DNA from 3 places in the Variovorax terrae genome. Region 1 is predicted to be linked to each of the others. Evidence: predicted binding sites of a transcription regulator. Region 1 holds the regulator's gene; each other region holds the start of a gene.
What was found. The regulator sigma-54, encoded in region 1, starts transcription at its own class of promoters, with help from an activator protein. The targets are predictions, from matches to a motif close to TGGCANGNAANCTGCTTT.

Region 1 (7,179 bases):
CGCCCCAGCACCAACCTGGGCGGGGAGAAGCGGTGACGGCGGCGAACGCGGAAGCGGCCGCCACCAGCCGGCTCGAGGCGCGCCACCTGCAGAAGTCCTATGGCAGCCGCAAGGTGGTCAAGGATGTTTCGCTGGGCGTGCAGAAGGGCGAGGTCGTCGGCCTGCTCGGGCCCAACGGCGCGGGCAAGACCACCTCGTTCTACATGATCGTGGGCCTGGTGCGCGCCGACGCCGGCGACATCAGCATCGACGGCCAGCCGGTCGGCCACATGCCGATCCACCGCCGCTCGCGGCTGGGCCTGTCCTATCTGCCGCAGGAGGCCTCGATCTTCCGCAAGCTCAGTGTCGAGGACAACGTGCGCGCCGTGCTGGAACTGCAGAACGACGAAGCCGGCCAGCCGTTGCGCCACGAGGAGATCGAGCGGCGCCTGACCGCGCTGCTGCAGGACCTGCGCGTGGAGCACCTGCGCGATTCGCCGGCGCTGGCGCTGTCGGGCGGCGAGCGCCGCCGCGTGGAGATTGCGCGCGCGCTGGCCACCCAGCCGCGCTTCATCCTGCTGGACGAGCCGTTCGCCGGCATCGACCCGATCGCCGTGATCGAGATCCAGCGCATCATCGGCTTCCTGAAGTCGCGCGGCATCGGCGTGCTCATCACCGACCACAACGTGCGCGAGACCCTGGGCATCTGCGACCACGCCTACATCATCAGCGACGGCCACGTGCTGGCCCAGGGCACGCCCTCGGAGATCGTCAACAACGCCGACGTACGCCGCGTGTACCTCGGCGAGCATTTCAGGATGTGATGGCTTCCGCCCGCTGTCTGCCCATGGCGCGCGGCCGCCGCACTTGCTCGGAGAGCGGCCGTTCGCTGCCTTTGGCCGCGGGGCCGCAGCTGCCGTGAAACAAGGCCTTTCCCTTCGCGTCTCGCAGCACCTGGCGCTCACGCCGCAGCTGCAGCAGTCGATCCGGCTGCTGCAGCTGTCCACGCTCGAGCTGAGCCAGGAAGTCGAGCAGATGCTCGACGACAACCCCTTTCTCGAACTCACGCTGGACGAGGCGCCGCGCGAGGAGTTCGGCCTCGCGCAGGCCGATGCGCCGGCGCAGGACGACGGCCACGAGGCCGAGGTTGCTCCTGATTCGATAGCAAACTATCAAGGCGACACAGGGACCTCTGCTCCCAATGATTCAGAAAACCCGGCGGCGGCCGAGGATGCGCCGGATTGGGAGGGCGATGGCGGCATCGACATCGCCCCCGACGACAGCGAATGGGGCGGCGACGCGCCCGCGCGCAAGAACAACAACCATGACGGCGACGACGTCGACGCCACCGAACTCGCGCGCAGCCAGGAATCGCTGCAAAGCCATCTGCACCGCCAGGCGCTGGCGCTGCGCCTGGACGACACCGACCGGGCCGCCCTGAGCTTCCTGATCGAGTCGCTCAACGACGATGGCTACCTGGAAGACTCGCTCGAGGCGCTGGCCGTCAGCCTGGCCGGCGACGACCTGGAACAGGGCGAGGAGTTGGTGCACCGCTTCACGGTGGCGCTGCACCTGCTGCAGCACCTGGAGCCCACCGGGGTGGGCGCACGCACGCTTAGCGAGTGCCTGACGCTGCAGCTGAACGCCCTGCCGCGCACCGTGCCGGACCGCGATACCGCCCTGGCGCTGTGCGCCCTGCCGATCGAGCTGCTGGCGCGGCGCGATGTGAAGCGCCTGGCCCAGCTGTGCGGCCACAGCGAGGCCGACGTGCGGGCCGCGATCCCGCTCATCACCCGGCTCGAGCCCAAGCCGGGGCGGCGCTTCGTCGACGTGGAGCGCAACATCATCGTGCCCGACGTGATCGTGGTCAAGGCGGGGCGCGGCGCGCAGGTGCGCTTTCGCGTGCAGCTCAACCCCGACGTGATGCCACGCCTGAAGGTGCACGACATCTACGCCAACGCGCTCAAGTCGCACAAGGGCGAGGGCCACCAGGCGCTGCAGCAGCGGCTGCAGGAGGCGCGCTGGTTCATCAAGAACATCCAGCAGCGCTTCGACACCATCCTGCGCGTCTCCAACGCCATCGTCGAGCGCCAGAAGAACTTCTTCGTGCACGGCGAGCTGGCGATGCGCCCGCTGGTGCTGCGCGAGATCGCCGACGAGCTGGGCCTGCACGAGTCCACCATCTCGCGCGTGACCACCGCCAAGTACATGGCCACGCCCTACGGCACGTTCGAGCTCAAATACTTCTTCGGCTCGGCCCTGGGCACCGAGACTGGCGGCAACGCCTCCAGCACCGCGGTGCGCGCGCTGATCAAGCAGTTCGTGGCCTCCGAGAGCACGAAGAAGCCGCTGTCGGACAACCAGATTTCCGAGATGCTCAAGGAGCAGGGCATCGAGTGCGCGCGCCGCACGGTGGCCAAGTACCGCGAGGCGCTGCGCATCGCGCCCGCCAACCTGCGCAAGGCGCTGTAGCGGCGGCCGGCTCGACTGCTCGTCGCGCACCCCGGCGCGCCGCCTCAGCGAGGAGGGGAGGACGTTCCAGCAGGTGAAGGGCGCGCCGCGGCGCCGCTCAGTCTTCCGCGGTGAACCCGGTCGACTGCACGATCGCGCGGTAGCGTTCCCAGCTCGACTTGACCGCGGCGCCGAACTCGGCCACGCCCTGCGCATCGGCCTCGGTGCCGAGCTGGGCCAGGGCCTCGATGCCCTTGTCCGAGCGCACATAGCCCGAGATCGCGGCATTGGCGCGCGCCACCAGCTCGGGCGCCGTCTTCGCCGGGGCGAGCACACCCGACCAGTCCTGGAACACCACGTCGCGGTAGCCCGACTCCACCATCGTCGGCACGTTCGGCAGGAAGCGCGAGCGCTTGCTGCCGGTGACCGCGAGGATGCGGAGCTTGCCGTCGGCCGCGTGTGGAATGATCTCCGGCAGCGGGCTCACCGTGGAGCTGACGTGGCCGCCCAGCAGGTCCACCACGGCCGGCGCGCCGCCTTTGTAGGGCACCAGGCGCAGCTCGATGCCCGCGGCGCGGCTGAACATCACGCCGGCGAAATGCTGGCTCGAGCCGCTGGCCGTGCCGAAGTTGGAGCGGGCCGGATTCGCCTTGCACCAGGCCACGAACTCGGCCAGCGTCGTGACGCTGGCGGGCACGCCCGGCCCGATCGCCAGGCCCAGCATGCCCTTGGAGGTCGGGGCCACGGGCGTGAAGTCGGCCATCGCGTCATAGCTGAGCTTCTTGTAGATGTGCGGGAAGATCGAGATCGGGAAGGTCGGCGTATAGAGCATGGTGCTGCCGTCGGCCGGGCGGTTCTTCACGTACTCGACGCCCACGCGTCCGCCGGCGCCCGCGCGGTTCTCCACCACCACGTTCTCGGCATAGCGGCCGCGCAGGCCGTTCTCGGCCACCAGCCGCGCCACGGCATCGGTGGCGCCGCCGGCCGGGAACGGAACGACCAGGGTCAGCTGCTTGATCGGCGGGGTGGTGTTCTGGGCGCGCGCGGCCCAGGGGGCGAGCATGGCGGGCAGCGCCGTGGCGGCGGCCACGGAGCGGACGAAATGGCGGCGGGTGGTCATGAAGTTGTCTCCTTGGATCGGATCGGAAGGGGCGGCCCGGCGCGTCAGCCCGCCACCTGGTGCAGCAGGGGCTGGCCGGCGATGAAGCGGCGCAGGTTCTCCGCCGCGCCGCCGGCCAGCCGCGCCACGGTGGCGGGGCTGCCGGAGCCGGCGAAGTGGGGCGAGAGGATGAGGTTGGGGCTGTCCCACAGCGGGTCGGTGGCGGGCAGCGGCTCGGGGTCCACCACATCGAGGCCGGCGCCGGCCAGCCGGCCGTTGTGCAGCGCCTCGCGCAGCGCCACCTGGTCGATCACGCCGCCGCGCGCCACGTTGACCAGCAGCGTGCCCGGCTTGAGGCGCGCCAGCGCGTCGCGGCCGATCAGGTGCTGGGTCTCGGGCGTGAGCGCGATCGACAGCATCACCGCGTCGGCGCGGCCCAGGGCCTCGTGCAGTTGCGACAGCGGCAGCGCTTCGTCCACCAGCGCGTCGGGCCGGGCCGAGCGCGACAGCGCCACGATGCGGGCGCCGAACGGCCGCGCGCGCTTGGCGATTTCCTGGCCGATCTGGCCGTAGCCCACGATCACCAGCGTCTTGCCTTCGAGCGCCCAGGCCCGCGAGCCCGGTGCCGCGCGGTCCCAGTGGCGTTCGGCCTGCTGCGCCAGCACGACGGGGATGCGCCGGCCCAGGGCCAGCAGCAGGGCCATCGCGTGTTCGGCCACGGCCGGCGCGGCGGCGCCCGCCGCATAGGTGACCGCGATGCCGGGCGGCAGGCCCGCGGCCTCGAAGCCCTCGCGGCCGGCCGAGACGAAGTGCAGCCAGCGCACCGTGTTGCCGGGCGCGCGCAGCTGCTCCACCACCTGGCGGGCCTCGGCCTCGGGGGCGTCGGCCAGCACGACGCCGGCCGCGCCGGGCAGGGCGGCCAGCAGCTGCGGCAGCGTCTCGGTCACTGTCAGCTCGGCGCCCGGCACGGCGCCAAGCTGCTCGGCGATCACGGCCCGGCCGAGCTGGATCTTGGGCCAGTAGAGGATGCGCATGAGGAATCTCCTTGGAAATAGGTTCGGGGTGGAAGGCGGTGTCAGGCCGCGCGCACGGGATGGGCGCGCAGCGCCTCTTCGTTGACGTCGGCGCCCCAGCCCGGGCGGTCGGGAACCAGCATGTGGCCGGCTTCGAGCACCGGGGTGTGGGTGAGGAAGCCGCGCGTCCACGGCGCCTCGTCGGGGCGCAGCTCCATGATGCGCACATTGGGCACGGCGGCGCAGAAGTGCAGGCTCATCAGGTTGCCCAGTTCGCCCACCGGGTTGTGCGGCGCGATGTGGGTCTCGAAGGCGTCGGCCAGCGTGGCGATGCGCACCGACTGCCACACGCCGTTCCACATCGGGTCGATGATGGCGGTGTCCACGCTGCGGCCGGCCAGGTAGGGCCGGTATTCGTGCAGGCCGTGCAGGCCTTCGAGCGAGGCGATCGGCGTGCGGGTGCGGCTGCGGATCATGGCCAGCGCCTCGGGGTCGCGGATGTCCAGCTCCAGCCAGTACAGGTTGAGCGGCTCCAGCCGGCGCGCCAGGCGCAGGTAGCCCTCGGGCCGCTGGCTGAAGCTCACGTCCAGCATCAGGCCGGTGTGTGGGCCGATGCCCTCGCGCAGCGCGGCGAGCTGGTCCACGATGGCCTGCAGGTGCGCGTCGCTGATGCTGCGGTCGAGAAAGCCCGGCGCGATGCGGAAGCCGCCGTTGAACATGTAGGGCGTCTCCTTGTCGAAGAACACCGGGTTGGTCTTGACGCCCATGAAGCCTTGCGCCACGGCCTCGCGGCCCAGCCGCGTGAAGTCGTCCAGCGTGCGCACGGGCTCGTAGCCCAGCTTCTCGTACAGCGCGGCGTGGCGCACGCGGTAGCTGCCGCAATGCGTCCAGTAGACCGGCACGCGGTCGCGGAACGGGCCGCCGAACAACTGGTACACCGGCACGCCCAGCGCCTTGGCGGCAATGTCCAGGCAGGCGTTCTCGATCGCGGCCACGGCCTGGTGCGAGATGCCGCCGGCCGCCACGCGGGTGGTGGCCAGCAGCGATTCGCTGAGGCGCCCCACCTGGCGCGGGTCCATGCCGATGGCCAGCTTGCCGAAGGCCAGCACCAGCGGCGCCAGCGTGGCGCCGGAGAAGCCGTCGTAGAACTCGGCCCAGCCGACCAGGCCCTCGTCGGTGCTGATCTTGATGTAGGAGCAGGTGCGGTAGCCTCCGTCGGCGTGCAGGGTTTCGACTTGTGTGATCTTCATGGGGTTTCCTTGGGGGCCAGCGCCGGGGCGGCGGCCAGCAGTTTGTGCAGCGTGGCGTAGAGGGCCGTGCGCTCGCCGTCGTCCAGCACCTCCAGCAACCGCGTCTGGCTGCGCCGCGCCACGGCCGTCACCCGCCGCGCGAGTTCGCGCCCGGCGGGTGTGATGTCGACGATCAGCCGGCGCCGGTGCGCCTCGTCCACGCGGGTGCTCACCAGGACGCGCGCCTCCAGTGCGCGCAGCACGCGGCCGGCATAGGCCTTGTCGAAGAACGAGGTGCGGCACAGCGCGGCCAGCTGCATCGGGGCGGACTCGTGCAGCCGCGCCAGCAGGCGCCACTCCGGCACGCTCAAGTCATGCTGGCGGGCGTAGACGCTGGTGACTTCCGCCTGCACCAGGTTGGCCACGCGCATCAGCAGGGCGCTCGGATAGTCGTCCAGCATCAGCTCCGTCCCGCAAAGACGGGTGTCGAGCCAGGGGCAGGCGGCGGCGCCCGCAGTCTCTGTCTTCTTGCGTTTCAATGTAGACATGTCCACATTCTGTGACGGGAGGGCACCGTGGGCTCTTGGTGTTTTCCCGGTAGGCCAAAAGGGTCCATGAAGCCCTTGAAATACGTCAAAAGCAGCAGGGGTCCTTGTCGTGCGGTGATAGTTTGCTCTCTTTTTCATAGCGGCTGGAGTGGCCGGATTCCCTGGCGGGAGCCGCGTGCGGGCCTGCGGACGCCCGGCGCCCGCGAGGCCGGGCCGCCGCCGTGCCCCGGCCAGCCAGCGCCGCCGCTTCACCCTGGCCGGCGCGCGCCCCGGCGGACCGCGTATCCTCGGGGGCTGACCCATGAACCAACTCCAACTCTTTCTGCCTTGCGCCGCCGGCGTCGAGGACTACCTGGCCGACGAAGTGCATGCGCTCACCGGTCTCACGGGCCACGACCTGCTGGTCGGCCGCGGCGGCGTGATCGCCAAGACCTCCTGGCGCGACGCGATGCGCCTGAACCTCCACAGCCGCCTGGCGCAGCGCGTGCTGGTGCAGCTCTCGCTCACGCCCTACCGCGATGAAAACGACCTGTACGAGGCCGCGGCCGCCGTGGCCTGGGAAATCTGGTTCACCCCGAAGCAGAGCTTCAAGATCGAGGTCACCGCGCAGCACAGCCCGCTCAAGAGCCTGAACTTCGCGGCGCTCAAGATCAAGGACGCCGTGGCCGACCGCTTCCGCCACAAGAGCGGCGTGCGCCCCGACGTTGACACCCAGTGGCCCGACGTGCGCCTCTACGCGCACCTGACCACCGACACCGCCACGCTGTACATCGACACCTCGGGCGAGCCGCTGTTCAAGCGCGGCTGGCGCGAGGACAAGGGCGAGGCGCCGCTCAAGGAAACCCTGGCGGCCGCGATGA
Region 2 (7,179 bases), on a different contig from region 1:
GGGCCGCAAGTCCTGCCTGCTCTACGTCTTCATGCCGCCGCTGGCGCGGCTGGAAGACTATCTCGACCTGCTCGCCGCCGTGGAAGGCACGGCCGAGGAACTGGGCGTGAAGATCGTGCTCGAGGGCTACCCGCCGCCGCGCGATGCGCGCCTGAAGCTGCTGCAGGTCACGCCCGATCCCGGCGTGATCGAGGTCAACATCCATCCCGCGCACCACTGGGGCGAACTGGTGGCACACACCGAGTTCCTCTACAACGCCGCTTTCGAGACCCGGCTGTCTGCCGAGAAATTCATGACCGACGGCCGCCACACCGGCACCGGCGGCGGCAACCACTTCGTGATGGGCGGCGCCACGCCCGCCGACAGCCCGTTCCTGCGCAAGCCCGAGCTGCTGGCCAGCCTGATCCTCTACTGGCACAACCATCCGTCCCTGAGCTACCTGTTCAGCGGCATGTTCATCGGCCCTACCAGCCAGGCCCCGCGCGTGGACGAAGCCCGCAACGACCAGCTCTACGAACTGGAGATCGCGCTGCGCGAGATCCGCCGCAACCGCGAGATCCACGGCCAGGACATGCCGCCGTGGCTGGTGGACCGCACGCTGCGCAACATCCTGATCGACGTCACCGGCAACACCCACCGCAGCGAGTTCTGCATCGACAAGATGTACTCGCCCGATTCGGCCACCGGCCGCCTGGGCCTGCTGGAGCTGCGCGCCTTCGAGATGCCGCCGCACGCGCGCATGAGCATCGCGCAGCAGCTGCTGCTGCGCGCCCTGGTTGCGCGCTTCTGGAAGGCGCCCTACCAGGCGCCGGCCACGCGCTGGGGCACCGAGCTGCACGACCGCTTCCTGCTGCCCAGCTTCGTGAAGATGGACTTCAACGACGTGATGACCGAGATGCGCGAGGCCGGCTACGCCTTCGACACCTCATGGTTCGCGCCGCACTTCGAGTTCCGCTTCCCGCTGGTGGGCGAGGTGCAGTCGCGCGGCATCGAGCTCACGCTGCGCAACGCGCTGGAGCCCTGGCACGTGATGGGCGAGGAAGGCGCGCCCGGCGGCACCGTGCGCTATGTGGACTCGTCGCTCGAGCGCATCGAGGTGCGCGTGACCGGCCTCAACGAGAGCCGCTACGTCGTCACCGTGAACGGCCAGGCCCTGCCGCTGCAGCCCACCGGCGTGGCCGGCGAGTATGTGGCCGGCGTGCGCTACAAGGCCTGGAACCCGCCCTCGGCGCTGCACCCCACCATCGGCGTGCACGCGCCGCTGACCTTCGACATCGTCGACACCTGGATGAAGCGCTCGCTCGGCGGCTGCCAGTACCACGTGGCCCACCCCGGCGGACGCAACTACCTCACCTTCCCGGTCAACGCCTACGAGGCCGAGAGCCGGCGCCTGGCGCGCTTCTTCCGCATGGGCCACACGCCGGGCACGCTCGAGGTGCCGCCCGCCACGATCCATGTGCCGGGCAGCCGCGAGTTTCCGTTCACGCTGGACCTGCGGCGGAGCTAGGCGATGGCCACCATCCTGGTTCCACTCCCGGCCAGCGACTTCGACCCCACCGAGGCCGCCGTGCCCTGGCAGGTCTGGCGCGCGCTCGGCCACACCCTCGTCTTCGCCACGCCCGACGGGCGCATGGGCGCGGCCGACCCGCGCATGGTCACGGGCGACGGGCTGGGCCTGCTCGCCCCGCTGCTGCGGGCCGATGCCAACGGCCGGCAGGCCTATGACGCGCTGGTGCAGAGCCCCGAATTCCAGAACCCGCTGGCCTACGGCCAGCTCGCGGCCACGGCCTGCGATGCGCTGTTCCTGCCCGGCGGCCACGCGGTGGGCATGAAGCCCTACCTCGAATCGGTGCTGGTGCAGGCCAAGGTGGCGGCGATGTTCGAGGCCGGCCGGCCGGTGGGCGCGATCTGCCACGGCGTGCTGGTGGCCGCCCGCTCGCGCAACGCCTCGGGGCGGTCGGTGCTGTACGGCCGCAAGACCACCGCGCTGACCCGGCAGATGGAGCTGACAGCGTGGAACCTGACGCGCCTGTGGCTCGGCGACTACTACCGCACCTACCCGCAGACCGTCGAAGAGGAAGTGACCCAGGCCCTGGCGCAGCCCGGGGACTTCATCCAGGGCCCGCCGGCCCTGAAGCGCGACCACCCCGAACGCCTGGACCTGGGCTTCAGCGTGCGGGACGGCAACTACCTCTCTGCCCGCTGGCCCGGCGATGCGCATCGCTTGGCCCATGATTTTGCGGAGCTGTTGCCCGGGCCGTAGCAGTCATCAAAGCGCCGAGCCTCGTCAAAAGGGATCGCCGGGCTCCGCCAGGCGTCCGCCACGGAGGCGGATGTAGGCCGCAATCCGCTCATTCAGGCGAGACGGCCAGTTGGTCATGATGCCTCGGACGCCCATCTTGAGGTAGTCGTCCATGGACGAAGCGGCGTCGATGGTCCAGACATAGTTTCCCTGGACCTGGCCCGCCTTCTCGGCGGCCACTCCAACTTCCATCTTGGCCCCGACCCGGCGCTCCAGGTTGGCCGATATGCCATAGCCATACACGGCCTTGTTCCCTGCAATGGAGTTGATCAGCGCAATGGTGCTTCTAGCCTCTTTCGCCACGAACACCCAGCCACCGCCATCCTCGTCGAACGAGAAATAGATCCTGTCCCGGTATGGGGAGCTTTTTGCGGCCTCCACGGCGCCGCGGATGTAGGCATGGTCCTTCGAGTCGGCGACCCCGACCACCACTTTGCCTCGGTAGCCGGCGCCGAACAGGTGCTGATTGATGGCCGCCACGACGTTGCGGCCGGCCGCGCCACGCACGACATCATCGTTTTTGTTGAAGGAGCGGGCCACCTTCGAATCGATGATGAACAGCGCGATCGATGGATGCGCCGCCAGATTCCGGAGATAGCTCGTGGCGTTTTCATACACGTTGCAGGCAGAGGCTGCGTCCGTGACGCGCAGGGTGACGCTGCTCGACGAATCCGGTTTGTATTCCGGATCCTCATGCATCATCCGTTTGCAAATTCCCGTTTCCTTGAACAGATGGATTGAAATATCAAAGGGCTTGATGCCAATGGTCTGGCATTCGCACATCGTCCTGTGCTGGAAGGTGGTGAGCGCGCCATCCTGCGCAAAATTCAGGTCGGCTTCGATGCCGTTGGCTCCGCCGGCCACGGCCCAGCCGATGTAGCGGGAGTTGTTGATGGCGTGAGCGATGTTGTAGTACAGCGGCTGGGCCAGCGCCTGCATGGACAGCAGCAGGGACCACAGGGCGAAAACAAGGGGGCGGCAATACTTCATTTTTATCTCCCGCCCTCACTCGGTACTGGCGCACGACGTGAATTCGCCCGCCTTGTCGAGCGGACAGCCGTAGACGGCCCCGTTGCTGAAGCTGACGATGTACGCGATCAAGCCCCCCTGCCGGGTGCCGATGACCATGTCGGTCGTGTACTCGAAATCCTCGATGGTGAACACGGAGCAGGCGTTGAGATCCCCGCCCTGGCTCGCCACCGTGCAGACCGAGATCGTGCTGTTCAGCGCATTGGCCGCATAGGCGCGTTTCCCGGCGGGATCGAACGACAGCGCGCTGACCGCCGCAAAGGTGCCCTCGCCATCCGAGTTGCGGCACGACACCAGCCCGCCCGTTGCCGACACGCCGCAGATCGCAATGCTGTTCGTGTCTGCATTCGCAATGTAGGCGTGGCTTCTGGCCGGATTGAAGGTCATGGAGGACGGGGCCGTGAAAACACCGTTCCCACGCTCGGCCACACAGCGCTCAAAGTTTCCGGTGGACGGCGAGACCGTGCAGACCGAAATGGACGCATCCCCACCGCTGTTCAGCAGATAGGCATATTCGCCGGAGGCCGTGGCGAGCAGCCGGAGGGTGGCGGGCCGCCCCAGTCCGCCGGGAAGCGGCACCGTGGCACAGCTCTGCAGGACGCCGTTGCCGGCCACCGCACAACGGACGACGCGGCTGTCCGCCAGGACGACGTAGGCCTGCCGTCCGCTCGCATTGAACGCCACCGACCGGGCGTCCTGGATGGCGCCGCCATCGGTGCTCGGCTGGCACGCGGCGAGGCCCAGGCCCGCATCGAGCGCGCAGCTCGTGAGCGAAGCCCCCGCCGCCTGATCGAACAGGAGCGTCTGGGTCCCCGGGTGGATGGCGACATGGTTGACGGCCGCGAGGTGGGGGTTCTTGCGGTTGCTGCAAGCCGCCATGGAGCCATCGGGCTGCAGGCCGCAGGAGGTCAGTGAGTCGTCGTCATTGACCACGAAGAGACGCACCGCCTCTCCCGCGGCGTCGGCTTGCAGGGCGATGGCCTTGGGGCGATAGAACACGCCATCCTCCTGGCTTGAAAAACCACCGGAGTTGCCGTCCCCCCAGCATCCTGAAATCGACAGCACCATGGAAACCAGCCCCAAACAGCGAGCACGCCACCTCATCTTGAATTCCCTCGTCCCACAACCACTTTTAGAACCATTTTCTATACTTCTATAGAGATGGATTTTTCAAATCAAAACAATTGAGCCATGCAGCTTCAATATCGTCAACCCGGCTTTTTCGCATTGAAGGGAATCGCGCTTTGAATGAAGCATCTCGGCGCCGTGGCTGCTTGCTGCAGCGCATGGTGCATCTCCCATGGCGAGGCCGCCCGGGGCCGAGCGCCGCAAAAGTCGCTTTGGCACAACAACTGCATGAGCCCTGTGGCCTGCTGTTTCGGCGGCTTTACACCTCGGTGTGACAATCCAGCGACAAGTGGAAAAACACAACACCTCCCTCTTCGAAGCCGGCGCGCTTGAAGCCCCCGCCCAGTTGGCCTCGGCCCTGGCGGCTCCTGCCGCGCCCGGCCACTACGACGAACTGCGCGGGCAGCGCCGCGACGATGGCCAGGGCGCTCCCAAATCAGTAGCAGAAAATGACCCGCTGGCGCGGACCTGGAGCCAATTCTTCGAACATCTTGGCACCGACGGCTTCGGCGACCTGGACCGCCGCACCGCCAACCTGGAGCGGCAGGTGCGCGACAACGGCATCACCTACAACGTCTATGCCGACCGCCACGGCCCGCAGCGGCCCTGGTCGCTCGACCTGTTTCCGCTGATCCTCTCGCCCGAGAGCTGGCAGCAGATCGAGGCCGGCGTGCAGCAGCGCGTGCGCGTGCTCGACCGCGTGATGGCCGACGTCTACGGCCCGCAGGAGCTGCTGGCCCAGGGCCTGCTGCCGGCGGCGCTGGTGCAGGGCCATCCCGGCTACCTGCGCGCCATGCATGGCGTGCCGCCGGTGGGCGGCACACACCTGCACATCGCGGCCTTCGATCTGGCGCGCGGCCCCGACGGCAACTGGTGGGTGGTGTCGCAGCGCACCCAGGCGCCCTCGGGCCTGGGCTATCTGCTGGAAAACCGCATCATCACCTCGCGCCTGTTTCCGCAGGCCTTCGAGTCCATGCAGGTGCAGCGCCTGGCCGCGAGCTACCGCGCGCTGGTCGATGGCCTCAAGCAGATGAGCCCGGCCGGCGCCGACTCGCACATCGCCCTGCTCACGCCCGGCCCCTACAACGAAACCTATTTCGAGCACGCCTACCTGGCGCGCTACCTCGGCCTCACGCTGGTCGAGGGCAGCGACCTCACGGTGCGCGACCAGCGCCTGTACCTCAAGACCCTGCAGGGCCTGGAGCCGGTGCACGGCCTGCTCAAGCGGCTGGACGACCAGTACCTCGATCCTCTGGAGCTGCGCTCCGACTCCACCCTGGGCGTGCCCGGGCTGCTGCAGGCCATCCGCGCGGGCAACGTGCTGGTGGCCAACGCGCCAGGCTCGGCCTTCCTCGAATCCACCGCGCTGCTGGGCTTCCTGCCGGCGCTGTCGCGCCACCTGCTGGGCGAGGAGCTGCTGCTGCCCGCCCTGCCCACCTGGTGGTGCGGCGAGCGCGCGGCCCTGGAGGAGGTGCTGCCGCAGCTGCGCGACTGCGTGATCAAGCCCACCTACCCGGGCTCGGCCAGCCACGGATCGTTCAATGCCGTGGTGGGGCGCACGCTGTCGCGCCGCGGGCTCGACGAATGGAGCGGCCGCATCCTGCGCCAGGGCGACGAGCACACGGTGCAGGCCTACCTGCCGCTGTCGCAGATGCCCACCTGGCAGGACGAGCGCATCGCGCCGCGCTCGGCCATGCTGCGCGTGTTCGCGCTGTGCGACGGCCCGCAGTCCTGGCACGTGCTGCCCGGCGGGCTGGTGCGCATCGCCACCGCGGGTGAGGAGATCGCCTCCATGCAGCGCGGCGGCAGCAGCGCCGACGCCTGGGCGCTCACGCGCGGCGAGGTCGACCACACCACGATGCTGCAGCCGCCGCTGACGCCGGCCGCGCTGGCGCACCGCAAGCGCCTGGTCACCAGCCGTGCCGCCGAGAACCTGTTCTGGCTGGGTCGCTACACCGAGCGCGCCGAGAACACCCTGCGCCTGGCGCGCCTCACGCTCGAATGCCTCAATGGCGAAGACCAGTCCTCGCCGCCGCTGCTGGCCTGGCTCAACGCGCTGGCCACCGGCAATGCCCTGGTGCGGCCCGGCGTGCCGTCGGCCGCCCAGGCGCGGCGCGTGTTCGAACGCTCGCTGATCGCGGGCCTGGGCGATGCCGACGTCACCAGCGTGGGCTACAACCTGCGCGCGCTCAAGGGCGCGGCCTCGGCCGTGCGCGAGCGGCTGTCGCCCGAGCAGTGGAACGTGATCGTGCGCGCCGAGCACGAGTTCTTCCTGCGCTGCGCCGGGCAGGCCGAGGACGGCGACTACTCCCCGGTGGAGGCATTGCGCGTGCTCGAATCGGCCAGCAGCTACATGGCGGCCATGACCGGCGCGCAAACCGACCGCATGACGCGCGACGACGGCTGGCGCTTGCTGTCCATCGGCCGCCACCTGGAGCGCCTGGGCTTCCTCGCCTCGGCGCTGGCCGAGGGCTTCGAGACCGGCTCGGTGCACGGCGACGGCGGCTTCGAGGCCATGATCTCGCTGTTCGACAGCACCATCACCTTCCACGCGCAGTACCAGCAGCGGCGCGACGTGGCCGCCCTGCTCGACCTGCTGGTGCTCGACCGCGACAACCCGCGCTCGCTCGGCTGGGTGGCGCAGACCCTGCGCGGGCGCCTGGCCAAGCTGGCCGGCAGCGCGCCGGGCGAGCTGAGCGAACTGGCCCTGGGCGTGCCCG
Region 3 (7,179 bases), on a different contig from region 1:
GGCACACGGTCGGCACCTTCGCGTCTTCCTCGGGCGGCAGGTGGTACAGGTCCTTGGTGGCGGCTTCGCCCGGGTGGATCTTGTTTTCCACGCCGTCCAGGCCGGCCATCATCAGCGCCGAGAAGCACAGGTACGGGTTGGCCAGCGGATCGGGGAAGCGCGCCTCGATGCGGCGGCCCTTCGGGTTGGCCACATACGGGATGCGGATCGAGGCCGAGCGGTTCTTGGCCGAGTAGGCCAGCTTCACCGGGGCTTCGTAGCCGGGCACCAGGCGCTTGTAGCTGTTGGTGCCGGGGTTGGTGATGGCATTCAGCGCGCGCGCGTGCTTGATGATGCCGCCGATGTAGTACAGCGCGAAATCGCTCAGGCCGGCATAGCCGTCACCGGCGAACAGGTTCTTGCCGTCCTTCCAGATCGACTGGTGCACGTGCATGCCGGAGCCGTTGTCGCCCACGATGGGCTTGGGCATGAAGGTCGCGGTCTTGCCGTAGGCGTGGGCGACGTTCTGCACCACGTACTTGAGCAGCAGGGTCCAGTCGGCGCGCTGCACCAGCGTGCTGAACTTGGTGCCGATCTCGTTCTGGCCGGCGCCCGCCACTTCGTGGTGGAACACCTCGACCGGGATGCCCAGCGATTCGAGGATCAGCGACATCTCGGCGCGCATGTCCTGCGTGCTGTCGACCGGGGGCACGGGGAAGTAGCCGCCCTTGACGGTGGGGCGGTGGCCCTTGTTGCCGCCTTCGAGCTTCTTACCGGTGTTCCACGGGGCTTCGTATTCGTCGATCTTGTAGAACGAGCCCGACATGTCGTTGGCCCAGCGCACGTCGTCGAAGATGAAGAATTCGGGTTCCGGGCCGAAGAAGGCGGTATCGCCCAGGCCGGAGGCCTTGAGGTAGGCTTCGGCGCGCTTGGCGATGGAACGCGGGTCGCGGTCATAGGCCTTGCCGTCGCCGGGTTCGAGCACGTCGCAGGTCAGGAACAGCGTGGTTTCTTCGAAGAAGGGATCGATGTTGGCCGTGTTCGGGTCCGGCATGAGCAGCATGTCGGAGGCTTCGATGCCCTTCCAGCCGGCAACGGACGAACCGTCAAACGCATGGCCCGACGAGAACTTGTCTTCGTCGAAGTGGGAAACGGGCACGGTCACGTGCTGTTCCTTGCCACGGGTATCGGTGAAGCGGAAGTCGACAAACTTGACTTCGTTTTCCTTCACCAGTTTCATCACGTCTGCGACGGTCTTGGCCATCAGGTTCTCCTGGTTGGATGGTTGCTGAAAATTTGCGGATGCGCCTGGGAATGCAGTTTTTGTGCCAAAGCTGGTGCATTCCCCCGGCTCGCGAAACCAGCCATTGTGCCTTGATGCGACCCTGGTTTTCGCATGGGATCGTGCTAAAAAGCCCGCATTTGAGACCCATTTTGGTGCATTTCGCCAACGCACCTTCAAGGTGCGTTTTTATGAGCGCACCAATTCGGGGCCAAGCCTGGCCTTGAAGCCGTGCAGGCCCGCCAGCAGCGCCGGATAGGCCTGCTCGACCAGGCCCGGCTCGCCCTTGACGCCCAGCTCGATGTGCCGCCCGTAGGTCGGGTGGTCCACGCTGGGCAGGCTGAACACCTTGACCCCGGCGTGGATGCGCTCGATGTCCTCCATCAGCGGCGTCAGGGTGGCCTCCATGGCGCCGAACACGATCACCGACTTCTCGATCCAGGCCGCGTGCTGGAACAGGTGCGCGTAGTGGTGGTCGAGCACCCATTCGATCATGGGCCAGGCCATCACCGGGAAGCCCGGCGCGAAATGCACCGCCCCGCCCGCCGCGCCGGCGCAGGAAAAACCGGGAATCTTGTTGTAGGGATTGGGAATGATCTGCGCGCCCTGCGGGAACACGCCCATGTTGAGGCGGTGGACGTTGTCGGCGCGGTCGGGCTCGTAGGCAATGCCTTGCTCGCGCGCGGTGTCCTGCATGCGCTCGCGGATCAGCGCCTCGGCCTGCGGGTGCAGCTGCAGCGGCACGCCCAGCGCCGCCGCGGCGCACTGGCGCGTGTGGTCGTCGGGCGTGGCGCCGATGCCGCCGGTGGAGAACACCACGTCGCCCGAGGCAAAGGCGCGCGCCAGCGTGGCGGTGATGCGCGCGGGCGAATCGCCCACGTACTCGGCCCAGGCCAGCGACAGCCCGCGCGCGTTGAGCAGCTCGATCACCTTGGGCAGGTGCTTGTCGGCGCGCTTGCCGGAAAGGATTTCGTCGCCGACGATGATGAGCCCGAAGCTGGGCGCGGGCGGATGTTGGGGTGCGTTCATGGTGGCCAGGGTGAAATACCGCTAGAAAGGCGCGTCGGCGCCGATCCGCGGAACAGGGTTGTCGCCCGCCGGCTGAGCGGCGGGCAACGACAGCGGCGGCGCGGCCTCTTCGGGCGCCGCGGCGGCACGGCTTCTGCGCAACTCTTCCAGGGCTGCCAGGCAGTAGTGCGCAAACCAGAGCGAGGAGAACGCGAACACCAGCGTGTAGATCCAGATCGCCACCGGCACCAGGATCACGAAGGCCGCCGCGAACAGCGCGCCCGAGGCCCAGACGATGCTGGGCGCGGCGCCAAGGTAGCCGGTGAGGATGCCGATGCCCAGCAGCCAGCCGCGGTGGCTACGGAAGATCTCGCGGCGCTCCTCCTTGCTGGCATGGTCGGCCAGCGCATCGAAGGTCATCACGCGGTAGGTCAGCCAGCCCCAGATCAGCGGCGGCAGCACCAGGATCAGCGGCGGCACCAGCCACAGCGGCACCGAGACCACCAGCGCGATCGCCGCCAGCAGCGTGGAGCCGAGCGACCAGAAGATGCTGACCAGCAGCGAGCCGCCCTTCTTGCGCTCCAACGCCGGGAAGCGGCGCTCGGCCACCATCGACACCAGCGCGGGCGTCATCATCACCGCCACCACCAGCAGCGACAGCAGCACGATCGCCGGCGTCACCACGAAGATGACGATCAACGGCGCCACCACGGTCTTGAGGTTGCCGGCGCCGATGCCCTGCAGCCAGCTCCACAGATTGTTGAGCAGCGAGTAGGAGTCGAGCGCGCCGCGCACCCATTCGAGCGTCGCGTCCCAATAGAAGTAGCCCAGGCCCAGCGACAGCGCCACCATCAGCACCAGCGGCAGAAACGACAGGGCGATCACGCGCGGGTGCAGGCAGTAAGCCACGGCGCGCCAGAAAGAATCGAGGAGCAGGCTCATGCGCCAAGCATAACCGGGACGCCGCCGTCAGGCGCGGCCCAGCAGGCGCTTGAGCCCCAGCCACTGCTGCGCCCAGAAGCCGCGCCCGTAGTCGCGCCCCTGCTCCACCTGGTCGCGCACGCCGGTGGGCTCGTAGCGCAGCTCGAAGTCGGCGGTGCGAAACAGCATGTCCCACCAGGGCAGCAGCACGCCGAAGTTGCGGCCCCCCAGCGTGTCGCGGCCGGCCGACTCATGCCCGATGCCGATCGCATGGTGCATGCGGTGAAAGCGCGGGCTGATCCACAGCCGCTCGCCGATGCGGCCGAACCACAGCCGCAGGTTGGCGTGCTGCAGGCTCTCGCTGAGCTGGGTGAAGGCCACGATGGCGATGAACTGGCCCGGTGCGACGCCGATGAGCTGCGCCACCACCACGATGAGGCTGTCGCGGATCAGGTCGTCCAGCAGGTGGTTGCGGTTGTCGCTCCACATCGTCATCTGGCGCTGCGAATGGTGCAGCGAGTGCAGGCTCCACCACCAGTTGAACTGGTGCTGGCCGCGGTGGATCCAGTAGTCGACGAAATCGAACACGACCAGGTAGATCGCGAAGCTCACCACCGCATGGTCGGTCACGCCGGGCCACAGCGCGTCGATCTGGAAGGTGGTCAGGCCCTGCATGCGCAGCCAGCCGAACAGGTCGTCGAACAGCGGCGCGACGCCCAGGAACAGCGCCACGCGGAACAGGCCCAGCCGGTGGATCAGGGTGTAGAGGATGTCGGTGCGGATGGCGGCGCGGTCGGTCACCGGCTCCACCGGCCGCCAGCGCTGCAGCGGGCCGATCAGCACCAGCAGCACTGCGATCTGCAGCACGCCCACCAGCAGCCAGCCGGTGGCGTCGTAGGCGTCCTCCAGCCGCCCGCCCAGCCCGAGCGCGAAGGCCGCCGGCTGCAGCAGGGTCTCGAACAGCCACTGCTGCACGGCGGAGAAGGTGTCGGCCAGCCAGTCCATCATGTCGGAGTCATCCGGGTCGCGCGGCGATCCAGGCCCGGTAGCCGGGATGCTCGCGCAGGGTTTGGAAGCAGAAGCCCCGCTCCTTCAGGCCCACGATCAGCGGCTCCAGCACGGCCGGCGCCCACGGGTCCTTGCGCGACCAGATGCCCAGGTGGGCCAGCAGGATGTCGCCGGGCCGGATGTCGCGCAGCGCTTTCCTGAGCAGCGCGTCATTGGGATAGGTCTCGCTGGGCAGCTCGTCGCCCAGGAAGCCGGCCGGCGACCAGCCCACGTGCGCGTAGCCGCAGCTTCTGGCCGCCGCCAGCAGCGCGGGCGAGGTCTTGCCGCCGGGCGCGCGGAACAACGGTAGCGGCTTCCTGCCGGTGATCTGCTGCAGGCGCTCGGCCGAGCGGCCGATCTCCTCGCAGTACTGCTTCGCGTCCCAGGTCAGCTCCCGCCCCTCCTCCGGACCGGCCGAGGGCCGGATGCGAAAGCGCGGCACCGCCCCTGGAACGTCGGCGCGCCAGTAGGCGTGGTCCCAGGTGTGCGAGGCGAATTCATGGCCTTCGGCGGCGCGCGCCTTCCACCACGGCGCCCAGTGCTCACCCAGGCTGCCGTCGCCGGTCTTGGTGCGTTCGTTGGCGGCGAAGAAGGTCACGCGGACATTCTGCCGACGCAGGATGTCGGCAATCAGCGGCGCCACCTCCATGTGGCCGGTGTCGAACGTGAGGTAGACCGGTTTTTCGCAGGCATTTGCGGCCGATGTCCAGGCGGGCTGGACGCCGGCCGCTACGAAAACGATAGCAGCCAACAGCGGGCGCCGGCGCTCAGCGCGGCGCGTGGTCGAGGGTCCAGACTCCATGCGGCGATTTTCCGACCTTGACCTGACGGATGACCTGGCGCGTCTGGGTGTCGATCACGCTGAGCTTGCGGGCCCAGCGCGAGGTCACGAGGATCAGCCGGCCGTCGGCCGACACGTCCATGCAGTCGGGCCCGCCGGGCGCGGGGTAGCTGGCCACGGCCTCCAGCGCCTGCAGGTCGATCTTGCTGATGGTGTTGGCCACGCGGTTGCTCACGTAGACGTGGCGCTTGTCGCCGGCGGCGCGAAAGGCGTGGGCGCCGTCGCCGGTGGCGATGATCTTGGTGCGGCGCGGCTCCTTGCCCGTCACGTCGTAGACCTCGACGCCGTTGCCGCCGGTCAGGGCCAGCAGCAGGTGGCGGTCGTCGGCGGTGCCGAACACGTCGGCCGGCGTGGCGCCGGTCTTGACGCGCCACTTGAGGGTCTGCGTCGGCAGGTCCACCGCCACCAGCTCGTCGCTGTCCTGCATCGAGAGGTAGGCCGTGGTGCTCTTGCTGTCGATCCAGACGTGGCTGGGCGTCTTGCTGGACGCGATGCGCTTGGCCAGCGTGAGGTCCTTGCCGTCCCAGCGGTAGAGGTCGATGTGGTTGAGCCGGTTGCCCGCGATCACCAGCCACTTCATGTCGGGCGAAAAGCGCAGCTGGTAGGGGTCGGGGATGCCGCGCACGGTGCGCTGGACTTCGGCGGTGCGCGGGTCGATGAAGGTCAGCGAATCGCCCAGCGCGTTGGCGATGATCAGCGACTTCTCGTCCGGCGTCAGGTACAGGTGGTGCGGCTCCTTGCCGGTGGGGATGCGCTTGATCTCCTTCCAGGCCACCGGGTCGATCACGCTCACGTTCGCGTCGAGCGAATTGAGGACGAACACCGGGGTGGTCTGGGCCCGGGCGGCCCAGGGGGCGGCGGCAGCGAGCGAGACGGTCAGAAAGGCGGCAAGGCGAACAAAAGACTTCACAAAACACCACTTTGGGGGCAACCATGAAGTGTAGCCGCCCCGCCGCAGCGGCCCGGTCTCATCCCGTAACATCCCGGCATGGAATTGATCAATGTCAATGGCGTGCGGCTCGAAGTCCAGCGCCTGGAGGGCTCCAGCGCCCACTCGCCGCTCGTCTTCCTGCATGAAGGCCTGGGCTCGGTGGCCATGTGGAAGGACTGGCCGGCCGAGGTCTGCGCCGCCACCGGGCGCGCCGGCGTGGTCTATTCGCGCCGCGGCTACGGCGGCTCCGACCCGGTGCCCGACGTGCGCGGCACGGGCCGCCTGGCGCCCGACTACATGCACCGCGAAGCCTGGGAGGTGCTGCCCGCGCTGCTGCAGGCCCTGGCCATCGAGCGCCCGGTGCTGCTGGGCCATTCCGACGGCGGCAGCATCGCCCTGCTGCACGCCAGCCGGCACGCGGTGGCGGCCTGCCTCGCGATGGCGCCGCACGTGATCGTGGAAGAGCTCTCGGTGCGCTCGATCGCCGAAGCCCGCACCGCCTTCGAAAGCGGTGGCCTGCGCGAGCGCCTGGCGCGCTACCACGCCGACGTGGACGGCGCGTTCTGGCAATGGAACGACATCTGGCTGAGCGAGGCCTTCCGCAGCTTCGACATCCGCCCCGACTGCCGGCGCATCGATGCGCCGGTGCTGGCGATCCAGGGCCTGGACGACCCCTATGGCACGCTGGCGCAGATTGAGCAGATCGCCCCCACGCGCGGCAGCGTCACGCTGGAAACCCTGGCGCAGTGCGGCCATTCGCCGCACCGCGACCAGGCGGCACGGGTGACGCAGCGCATCGCCGGTTTTCTGCAGACGCAGGATTGAGGGGCAAAGGCGTCAGTCCGCCTCGGAAAAGGTCTGCACGCGGCAGACCCGGAGCCGCACTTCAGGCGACCAGAAATCGAACGGCAGCCCGGCCTGGACCTTGAGGCGGGCCAGGAAGGCGCGCGGCGAAGGCAACTGCTCCCAAGCCTTCGGCGGCAGCAGGCCGGCGTGCAGCCGGCCCTCGTGCAGGCATTCGAGGATCACGCCGTCCCGGCCTGGTTCGAGCTGCCACAGCGCATGCGATTCGTTGGCGAAGTGCAGCAACCGGGGCTCGCCCAGCACCGACACCGTGACCACCAGCCCCGGCGCCTCGGCCGCCGTCACGGCGGTGAAGCGCGCATCGTT

Region 2: a site for sigma-54 is predicted at 4,673-4,690, ahead of MMF98_RS05645 (circularly permuted type 2 ATP-grasp protein). Genes of this name have one in related genera too.
Region 3: a site for sigma-54 is predicted at 1,293-1,310, ahead of glnA (type I glutamate--ammonia ligase). Genes of this name have one in related genera too.

Annotation. Positions count from the first base shown of each region.
Region 1 is NZ_JALGBI010000003.1:710,339-717,517, forward strand. Features, by position in the region: gene lptA (lipopolysaccharide transport periplasmic protein LptA) at 1-36, shown strand, start outside; gene lptB (LPS export ABC transporter ATP-binding protein) at 33-803, shown strand; gene MMF98_RS22735 (RNA polymerase factor sigma-54) at 898-2,451, shown strand; gene MMF98_RS22740 (Bug family tripartite tricarboxylate transporter substrate binding protein) at 2,549-3,550, opposite strand; gene MMF98_RS22745 (D-2-hydroxyacid dehydrogenase) at 3,595-4,563, opposite strand; gene MMF98_RS22750 (mandelate racemase/muconate lactonizing enzyme family protein) at 4,605-5,792, opposite strand; gene MMF98_RS22755 (MarR family winged helix-turn-helix transcriptional regulator) at 5,789-6,319, opposite strand; gene MMF98_RS22760 (THUMP domain-containing class I SAM-dependent RNA methyltransferase) at 6,621-7,179, shown strand, end outside.
Region 2 is NZ_JALGBI010000001.1:1,191,589-1,198,767, reverse strand. Features, by position in the region: gene MMF98_RS05665 (transglutaminase family protein) at 1-1,507, shown strand, start outside; gene MMF98_RS05660 (type 1 glutamine amidotransferase domain-containing protein) at 1,511-2,263, shown strand; gene MMF98_RS05655 (PI-PLC domain-containing protein) at 2,288-3,292, opposite strand; gene MMF98_RS05650 (lactonase family protein) at 3,308-4,399, opposite strand; gene MMF98_RS05645 (circularly permuted type 2 ATP-grasp protein) at 4,749-7,179, shown strand, end outside.
Region 3 is NZ_JALGBI010000001.1:2,638,390-2,645,568, forward strand. Features, by position in the region: gene glnA (type I glutamate--ammonia ligase) at 1-1,243, opposite strand, end outside; gene MMF98_RS12420 (competence/damage-inducible protein A) at 1,451-2,290, opposite strand; gene MMF98_RS12425 (EI24 domain-containing protein) at 2,312-3,211, opposite strand; gene MMF98_RS12430 (sterol desaturase family protein) at 3,239-4,198, opposite strand; gene MMF98_RS12435 (polysaccharide deacetylase family protein) at 4,206-5,039, opposite strand; gene MMF98_RS12440 (YncE family protein) at 5,005-5,988, opposite strand; gene MMF98_RS12445 (alpha/beta fold hydrolase) at 6,067-6,834, shown strand; gene amrA (AmmeMemoRadiSam system protein A) at 6,847-7,179, opposite strand, start outside.